Regions from separate parts of the Enterobacter huaxiensis genome, predicted to be linked through region 1. Evidence: predicted binding sites of a transcription regulator. Region 1 holds the regulator's gene; the other holds the start of a gene.
What was found. The regulator PurR, encoded in region 1, represses purine synthesis genes. The targets are predictions, from matches to a motif close to CANGCAAACGTTTGCNTG.

Region 1 (4,913 bases):
CGAGAACGGTGGTCAGCAGTGCGGAGAGCACCTGCGGGCGCACCAGCACCGACAGCTCTTTACGCACGTCAGGGCGTTCGCCTGCGCTGCCTTTTGGCAGGGAGAAGAACAGTGCCACCATCGCGACAATGCCCAGCGCCGCGGTCGCGAGGAAGGACATACGCCAGCCGATCGCTTCACCCAGCCAGGTTGCAGCAGGCACACCGCCAATGTTGGCGATGGTCAGCCCCATAAACATGGTGGCAACCGCGCTGGCCTGCTTGTGCTTCGGCACCACGCTTGCCGCAACCACCGAGCCCAGACCGAAGAAAGCGCCGTGGTTAAGGCTGGTCAGAATACGGGAGAGCATCAGCGTGGTGTAATCCGGAGCGAGGGCTGAAAGCACGTTGCCTAGCGTAAAAATAGCCATCAGGAAAATCAGGGCGTTGCGGCGCGCGCGGTGCGAGAGCAGCAGCGTCATCAACGGCGCGCCAACCATCACGCCAACCGCGTAGGCGCTAATCAGCATACCGGCAGCCGGAATAGAGACGTCCACGCCTTTGGCGATGACGGGTAAAAGCCCCATTGGGGAGAATTCAGTAGTGCCAATCCCAAAAGCGCCAATCGCCAGGGCCAGCAGAGGAAAATTGATTTTCATGGGTTAACTCCGGATGCCGTGTCATTTCTCGACACAGAACAAAGAAGCCAAAAGCATGACATCAATCACAAAAAATGAGAAGTTAACATTTTGGCAAAAGATTTTTGCCGGAGGAGTAACAATCGGGGAAAATCGGAGGGAAAATACTCTCCCCCCGTTTGAATCAGTGCAGAACAGCCGTCAGACCCGCGGCAACAATCAGAGCCAGCACGATGATGGTGGTGGTCAGCGAAAACTTAAGATCGGTATTCATCAATTATTCTCCTTTTAATCACCCTACGAAAAGTGAGCTTGCTCATTTTTACACAGTTTACGTCAAAAATCTTCCTGGATTTAAACTGATATCCACTTTTGCTCTTCCCCTTTTCATCAAGATAGGACAAAATTCCACGCTAAATTTATTAGCGTACCGGCCATTGACCCCCTCCTGACGTCCTGTGTCGTTTTCCCGGCGTGTCGCAACTCAAGATTGCGTGATAAGGGTGAGAGAAGGCAAACGTTTACCTTCAAGTTTTTCAGGAGTTTAGGATATGGTCTGGAGTGACATTTCATGGCAACAATAAAAGACGTAGCAAAACGCGCAAACGTTTCCACTACAACCGTATCACACGTTATTAACAAAACCCGCTTTGTTGCAGAAGAGACGCGCAATGCGGTCTGGGCCGCGATCAAAGAGCTGCACTACTCACCGAGTGCGGTTGCGCGAAGCCTGAAAGTTAATCACACCAAGTCGATTGGCCTGCTGGCCACCAGCAGCGAAGCGGCCTATTTTGCCGAGATCATCGAAGCCGTCGAGAAAAACTGCTTCCAGAAGGGTTACACCCTGATTCTGGGCAACGCCTGGAACAGCCAGGAAAAGCAGCGCGCCTACCTGTCGATGATGGCGCAAAAGCGCGTCGACGGCCTGCTGGTCATGTGCTCTGAATACCCGGAGTCGGTTCTCTCTATGCTGGAAGAGTACCGTCACATCCCGATGGTGGTGATGGACTGGGGCGAAGCGCGGGCCGACTTTACCGATTCCGTCATTGATAACGCCTTTGAAGGCGGCTATATGGCGGGCCGGTATCTGATAGAGCGCGGTCACCGCGAGATAGGCGTCATTCCCGGCCCGCTGGAGCGCAACACCGGCGCTGGCCGTCTGGCCGGCTTTATGAAGGCGATGGAAGAAGCGCTGATCAACGTGCCGGAAAACTGGATTGTTCAGGGTGACTTTGAACCGGAATCCGGCTACCGCGCTATGCAGCAGATCGTCTCCCAACAGCACCGCCCTACCGCGGTATTCTGCGGCGGCGACATCATGGCGATGGGCGCACTCTGTGCGGCGGACGAACTGGGTCTGCGCGTGCCGCAGGACATCTCCGTTATCGGGTATGACAACGTGCGCAACGCGCGCTACTTCACCCCGGCGCTGACCACCATTCACCAGCCGAAGGACTCCCTGGGTGAAACGGCGTTTAATATGCTGATGGACAGGATCGTCAGCAAGCGCGAAGAGTCTCAGTCCATTGAAGTCCACCCGCGCCTCATCGAGCGCCGTTCCGTCGCGGACGGTCCTTTCCGCGACTACCGTCGTTAATGGCTTTACGGGGCCAGTTTATCTGGCTCCCGTAACCACTCCCTGTTCAACGTTTCACTGTCACCCAGGTAGTCCAGAAGCCAGGCCATGGCCGGCGAAACGTCATTTTGCTGCCAGGTCAGACAGCAGGCCGCATCCGGGAACGGATTTTCCAGCGTCAGGGCAACCCACTCTCCGGCGTCAATGCGCGGTCGCGCAAAGTGAACCGGCACCATCGCGACGCATAGCCCCGCAGAAAGGCACGTAGCCGAGGATTCCCAGTCAGGCGCCACGACGCGGCGCTGGTTGTCCAGCAGCCAGGTAATGCGCTTGGGCAGCGAACGCGACGTATCTTCCAGCACCAGCGACGGCCAGTTGCGCAACGTGTCGTCGCTGAGCGGCCCTTCCATGGCCGCCAGCGGGTGATCGCTTGCGACAACGCATTTCCAGCTCAGCATGCCCATATCGCGAAACGCGTAACGTCCGCCCACGGGGATCGCCTGCGTCGCGCCGATGGCCATCTCCGCCCTGCCGTCTGCCAGCGCGTCCCAGACGCCGTTGAACACCTCCTGGGAGACGCGCAGCTCAACGTCTGAGAAATGGCGATAGAAATCAACAATCATTTGCCGGGTGCGCTCAGGCTTAACAATGTTATCTACAGCGATGGAGAGATGCCCTCGCCAGCCGTTAGCGATCTGCTGACACTGCTCGCGGGTGATCTGCATTTTTTTGATAACAGACCGCCCTTCTTTCAAAAACCAGGCCCCGGCAGGCGTTAACTCGACGTCGCGATGACGCCGTTCAAAGAGCGGAACCGCCAGCCACTCCTCCAGCTGACGCACGGTGTAGCTGATGGCCGACGGGACGCGGTGCAGCTCCTGCGCGGCGCCGGTAAAACTGCCGTTACGCGCAACGGCGTCCACAACTTCAAGAGAATAATCTGACCACATTTTCTGCCTGCAAAAAATTTGAATGCACTTACCAAATATTAGCGTTTCACAAGCCGCTTTGCACTCCCTACACTCTCGGCCAACGTACACCTGCCTCCTCAGGAGAATAAAATAATGCAACCCAGGAAAGGATTTTTAGTCTGGCTCGGCGGCCTAAGCGTGCTGGGCTTTTTAGCGACCGATATGTATCTGCCCGCGTTCGCCGCAATGCAGGAAGATTTGCAAACCCCTGCCGCCGCCATCAGCGCCAGCCTGAGCCTGTTCCTCGCGGGCTTCGCCATCGCGCAGCTGCTCTGGGGACCGCTCTCTGACCGCTTTGGTCGTAAACCGGTGCTCCTCCTCGGTCTGGCTATTTTTGCCGTCGGCTGTCTGGGCATGCTGTGGGTTCGGGATGCCACCTGGCTGCTGGTGTTGCGCTTCATTCAGGCTGTCGGCGTCTGTGCCGCCGCCGTGACCTGGCAGGCGCTGGTGACCGATTACTATCCGGCCTCCCGCACAAACCGTATTTTCGCCACCATTATGCCGCTGGTCGGCCTTTCACCCGCCCTTGCTCCGCTGCTGGGCAGCTGGATCCTCGCGCATTTCGACTGGCAGGCGATCTTCGCGACGCTGTTCGCTATCACCCTTGTGCTGATGCTGCCTGCGTTCTTTCTTAAGCCTGCGCATAAAAAAGCGGCGCATCCTGACGCGAAGCCGATCACCTTTACGTCCTTACTGCAGGCCAAAGCCTATCGCGGTAACGTGCTGATCTACGCCGCGTGCTCTGCGAGCTTCTTCGCCTGGCTGACCGGTTCACCGTTCATCCTGCACGATATGGGCTACAGCCCTGCGGCTATCGGCCTGAGCTACGTCCCGCAGACCATCGCGTTTCTGGTGGGCGGCTACGGCTGCCGTGCGGCGCTGCAAAAATGGGAAGGCCAGCAGATGCTGCCATGGCTGCTGGTGCTGTACGCGCTCAGCGTGATCGGGACCTGGGCGGTTGGGTTTATTCCAGGGGCCGGTCTGGTAGAAATTTTGATTCCATTCTGCGTGATGGCGATTGCTAACGGTGCGATTTACCCTATCGTGGTCGCTCAGGCGCTACGTCCGTTCCCGCAGGCGACCGGCCGCGCTGCGGCGCTGCAGAATACCCTGCAGCTTGGCCTGTGCTTCCTGGCAAGCCTCGTGGTCTCTGCGCTGATTGCCACCCCGCTGCTGACCACCACCAGCGTGATGCTGGTTACCGTTGCGCTGGCGGCCATCGGCTATTGCATGCAGTCTTCCGCGCAGCGCGAGGAGAATGACCGCGCGCGGGCAGAAGCGTCACACGCATAGTCGCGCCGGAAATTATGTTACATTCCAGTGATTAGGTTGCTAAGAATTTTCTATTGAATCACCAAATTTTGAGGCCTATACTGAATTTGGTTCGATTAAATACGATAAATATTAAGTGTTAACGGGAGCCGGAGTGCTCCCGTTTTACCATGGAAGGCTTTTCGGCAAGGGTTATCTCCCTTCCTCTGTTCTACGTCGGATATTAGCCTCGCGGACATTTACCGTGAGATTTCTCACAAACCCTAAATAGCGTCTACGCTGTTTGAAGGTTCTGATCACAGCAAGGTGATGGGGAAGCTATGAGTTCATCGTGTATAGAAGAAGTTAGCGTTCCGGACGATAACTGGTCCCGGATCGTCAATGAGCTGTTAGGTCGTGCAGGCATCACTATCAATGGATCTTCGCCTTCAGATCCCCAGATTAAACATCCTGACTTTTTTAAACGTGTGTTGCAGGA
Region 2 (4,913 bases), 960 kb from region 1:
GGCTTTGAAGAGCCGCTGCTGCAGAACTTCGGCAGCAGCCGTGACATCATGGTGCGTATGCCGCCAGTGCACGATGCTAACGGCAGCCAGGAGCTGGGCAGCAAGGTCGTGCAGGTAGTAAACGAATCGACCAACCAGCATGCGACGGTGAAGCGTATTGAGTTCGTCGGCCCGAGCGTGGGTGCAGACCTGGCGCAGACCGGCGCGATGGCGCTGATGGTGGCGCTGATTTCCATCCTGATTTACGTTGGTTTCCGCTTCGAGTGGCGACTGGCGGCAGGGGTGGTTATCGCACTGGCGCACGACGTGGTGATCACCATGGGCGTACTGTCTCTGTTCCACATTGAGATTGACCTGACGATTGTGGCATCCCTGATGTCCGTTATCGGTTACTCACTGAACGACAGTATCGTGGTATCTGACCGTATTCGTGAAAACTTCCGTAAGATCCGTCGCGGCACGCCGTACGAAATCTTCAACGTGTCGTTGACCCAGACGCTGCATCGTACCTTGATCACATCCGGAACGACCTTAATGGTTATCCTGATGCTGTATCTCTTCGGCGGCCCGGTGCTGGAAGGCTTCTCGCTGACCATGCTGATCGGTGTGTCTATCGGTACGGCGTCGTCTATTTACGTCGCGTCCGCGCTGGCACTGAAGCTCGGCATGAAGCGCGAGCACCTGCTCCAGCAGAAGGTCGAAAAAGAAGGGGCGGATCAGCCGTCAATTCTGCCGTAAGACATCGTCTGAAGCGCTATCGAAATCCCGGTCAGTTGGCCGGGATTTTTTTTGCCCGCTGCTGACAAACACTCCTGACAGTATGCTGTCAGGAGCCCTGTCGTAGACTTCTCCTGAACCCAAACAACAGGCAGGAGGACGTATGAAAAATGTGATTAACTGGTTTGAGATCCCGGTCGCTGATATGGATCGCGCCATCAAATTTTATGAACCCGTGATGCAGGTTACGCTGAAGCGCGAGAAAATGGATGTCGCAGAGCTGGCCATTTTTCCGCATGAAGACCCGGCAACCGGCGGCGCGCTCGCTAAATTTGACGGTATTACGCCGTCACAGCAGGGCGCTATTATTTACCTGCATACTGACAATCTGGCGGCAACGCTCGACCGTATCGTTACCGCAGGCGGTGAGTGCGTATTCGGGCCGTTGGAACTGCCAAACGGTATTGGCACTATAGCGTTGTTTACCGACAGCGAAGGTAATCGCGTTGGCCTCCATCAACCTGTCTGAGAGCTGAAAAAACATGACCCGACGCGCTGACCGTTTGTTTCAGATTGTGCAGGTCCTGCGCGGCAGGCGTCTGACCACGGCAGCGCTTCTGGCGGAGAGGCTCGGCGTATCTGAACGCACGGTTTACCGGGATATCCGCGACCTGTCGCTCTCCGGCGTGCCGGTGGAGGGCGAAGCGGGGAGCGGATATCGGCTGATGTCGGGTTTTGACCTGCCGCCGCTGATGCTGACCAACAGAGAGTCCGAGGCGCTGATGGTGGCGATTCGCCTGCTGAAAACCTGGGGCGGAGAGTCGCTATCCCGCGAGCTGGAGTCGGCTCAGGAGAAGGTGCTGGCTATTCTGCCAGAGGAGAGCAGACGCAAGGCGGAGCAGACGCGGATTTATGCGCCGGATATCGCGCTTCAGCCTCATTCCCGCAGCGGATTTGATGTGATCCATCAGGCGATATCGGCTCAGCGCGTGCTGGCGCTGCATTATCGCGATGAAGCCGGGCAGCTCTCCTGGCGTGAGGTGCAGCCGCTGGGGCTGTTCTTCTGGGGCGAGCACTGGCTGCTGGCGGCGTGGTGCGAGCGGCGCGATGACTATCGCTGTTTCCGGCTCGACAGGTGTTTGAATATTGCACTGACGGAAAGACGCTTTAGCGAGAGTGCGGACAGGTCTCTGGCGGATTTTTTGCGGAAAGTTAAGCAGTAAAAAGCCGGGTGGCGGCGATGCCTTACCCGGCCTACATTCGGATCGTAGGCCCGGTAAGCGTAGCGCCACCGGGCGAAATCCGCACTGATTAGAAGTTGTAACCCACTACCAGGTAACCACCCCAGCCGGTAGAACGGACGCTGAAGTCGCCGTTGCCGAAGTTCAGGCTAGCGTCGTCGTTCCACTGACCACCGTTGTGCCAGTAACGCGCAACAACGGAGTAGTGCCAGTGATCGTAGTTCAGCGCCAGGATATGGCTGGACGCGATGGAGTCGTTGGTGCGTGCTTTCTTGCCGTTCAGATCGCGGAAGTCGTTGTCGCCCAGGTCTGAACCCCAGTCAAAGTTGGTGAAGCCGATGTAGCTCAGGTTGCCGCCCCACAGCTGGGTGATTGGCACAAAGTATTTCACTTTGAAACGGTAGCCGTCCCACTCGTTTTCGTTCGCTGCACCGTAGTTTTGCCACTGGTATTTCGCGTACACGTTCATGGACAGGCTCATCGGCAGGCCGGTGTCAATGTCGGTACCCAGACCCATATACCAGGTGCTCTGACGGCCGGACTTGTTACGGCCCATGTCGTAGATATAGTTGTTCGCGATGTACCACTCTTTGAACGGACCGAAGCTCAGATCAGAACCGGTCAGCTTGTCGATGGAGAAGCGCGGTTCGATCTCCATAAACAGTGGGGAACCGTGGTTCCAGATACCCTTCGCGTCGGTGTTACCGCCGAAGAAGACCGGTGCATCCATGTAGCCGTAGAAATCAAACCAGTCTTTCTTGGCGAACGCTTCGTATTCCAGGTAGGTGTCGTTGCGGATCTGTGGTCCGAAACGGGTGTGGTAGCTGCCGACCACGTTAACGCTCTGGTGCCACCAGTCGGAAACATATTCTGGTTTATTGTTTTCCGCTGCGTTAGCAGTGAAAGAGGAGGACAGTGCCAGTACTGCACCGGCTGCGAGTAATGTTTTTTTCATAATCATGCCACTGATTGAAATTCCCTTCCGGGAGTGAAAAATGCGCGAATTGCGTTTCTAAATATTTCGTGTTTCTGCGGAGCCTATTATAGGAATCCCTGCTCACAAAAATATGTGTTGTTTCACATATCTCTCACACGCGTAATCGATTGCGTTCACGTTTGCGTACTTTAAACGGCCGGGATTGTAACGGCAAACATTTATGTTGCCAATCCATACGAAATGTAAATGTTAGCGGAGTGACACTGCACTCCGCAAAAAGGGGGGTTATTGCGCGGCGGGTTGTATGTCGTGGATACGGATAAAGCCCAGCTGTTCAGGAGTGAGTCCGCTCAGCTGCAGCGGGATATCAACGTCGCTCGGCGCCAGCGTGCTGGCGGGAGCCGTAAAGAGCTGGTTCTTGACGTTCACCTCCTGATAGCTCTCTGTAGTGCCCTGGATCTGCCCCCACTCTACGGTGCCGGTAAACGCGGGAAGCGGATCGTTAGACTCGCCCTGTATACGTAATGTTGCGCGAGTACCATCTGCATTCGCCGCAACATTCACCAGAGACATCTTTAAGGTACCGATCTGGCTTTTCAGGCGGGCAGGCGTGTTGGCGCCTGGCAGAAGATACACGCCGCTGGCGGATTTGGCGTTGAGGGCGTTTTGCTGGGTGATTTTAACGGTTTCTTTGTTCAGCTTGTCCAGCGCCGTATTTAGCGTATTCACGCTTTGTTTCATCTGGCGGACTTCAGTTTGCTGTGCACATGCGCTAAGGGTGAAGAGGCTCCCCACCAGCAGAATTTTCAGGTAACGTCTTGTCATTGCGTTTATTTCCTTGAAATAACGGATCCTGATAATGGTAGACATCTTAAGGGCGTCAGGCATAGATCCTTTGTCTCAAAAAGCTCTTCCTTTGTTGTCAGGCCAGTTCAGGGTAAAATAGAAATCAGTTAACCAGATAACAGGGACACCGTATGCATTGCCCATTTTGCTCCGCTGTGGATACCAAAGTCATTGACTCTCGCCTCGTGGGCGAAGGGTCCTCCGTTCGCCGTCGTCGGCAGTGTCTGGTGTGCAACGAGCGTTTCACGACCTTTGAGGTTGCTGAACTGGTGATGCCGCGCGTCGTGAAAAGTAATGATGTGCGTGAGCCCTTCAACGAAGAGAAGCTGCGCAGCGGAATGCTGAAGGCGCTGGAAAAACGTCCGGTCAGCGCGGACGACGTGGAAATGGCCTTAAACCATATCAAATCTTATCTTCGTGGCTTAGGCGAGCGCGAGGTGCCGAGCAAGATGATCGGCAACCTGGTGATGGAGCAGCTGAAAAAGCTCGATAAAGTCGCCTATATCCGCTTCGCTTCCGTTTACCGCAGCTTCGAAGACATCAAAGAATTTGGCGAAGAGATCGCCCGCTTACAGGATTAGGCCCATGCAGGACGAAATTTACATGGCGCGAGCCATGAAGCTGGCGCAGCGCGGTCGTTTTACTACTCATCCCAACCCGAACGTTGGGTGCGTCATTGTTAAAGACGGCGAGGTTGTGGGCGAAGGCTATCACCACCGCGCCGGCGAGCCGCATGCCGAAGTGCATGCCCTGCGCATGGCGGGTGAGAAGGCGCGCGGCGCGACGGCCTACGTCACGCTGGAACCCTGCAGCCATCACGGGCGCACGCCGCCGTGCTGCGACGCGCTGATTGCGGCAGGCGTCGCGCGCGTGGTTGCTTCGATGCAGGATCCGAATCCACAGGTGGCCGGGCGCGGCCTGTACCGCCTCCAGCAGGAAGGGATCGACGTCAGCCATGGCCTGATGATGCAGGATGCAGAGGCCCTGAATAAAGGCTTCCTGAAGCGCATGCGCACCGGTTTCCCGTATATCCAGCTTAAGCTGGGCGCCTCGCTGGATGGCCGCACGGCAATGGCAAGCGGCGAGAGCCAGTGGGTAACCTCGCCACAGGCAAGGCGCGATGTGCAACGTCTGCGCGCGCAAAGCCATGCTATTCTCACCAGCAGCGAAAC

Region 2: a site for PurR is predicted at 3,052-3,069, ahead of D5067_RS17780 (nucleoside-specific channel-forming protein Tsx). Genes of this name have one in related genera too.

The regions. Positions count from the first base shown of each region.
Region 1 covers NZ_CP043342.1:2,750,938-2,755,850, forward strand. Annotated here, with positions in the region: gene D5067_RS13130 (MFS transporter) at 1-637, opposite strand, end outside; gene cydH (cytochrome bd-I oxidase subunit CydH) at 801-890, opposite strand; gene purR (HTH-type transcriptional repressor PurR) at 1,188-2,213, shown strand; gene punR (DNA-binding transcriptional activator PunR) at 2,219-3,142, opposite strand; gene punC (purine nucleoside transporter PunC) at 3,257-4,456, shown strand; gene cfa (cyclopropane fatty acyl phospholipid synthase) at 4,756-4,913, shown strand, end outside.
Region 2 covers NZ_CP043342.1:3,712,805-3,717,717, reverse strand. Annotated here, with positions in the region: gene secF (protein translocase subunit SecF) at 1-738, shown strand, start outside; gene D5067_RS17790 (VOC family protein) at 881-1,246, shown strand; gene D5067_RS17785 (helix-turn-helix transcriptional regulator) at 1,260-1,940, shown strand; gene D5067_RS17780 (nucleoside-specific channel-forming protein Tsx) at 2,029-2,913, opposite strand; gene D5067_RS17775 (SadB/YajI family lipoprotein) at 3,181-3,720, opposite strand; gene nrdR (transcriptional regulator NrdR) at 3,873-4,322, shown strand; gene ribD (bifunctional diaminohydroxyphosphoribosylaminopyrimidine deaminase/5-amino-6-(5-phosphoribosylamino)uracil reductase RibD) at 4,327-4,913, shown strand, end outside.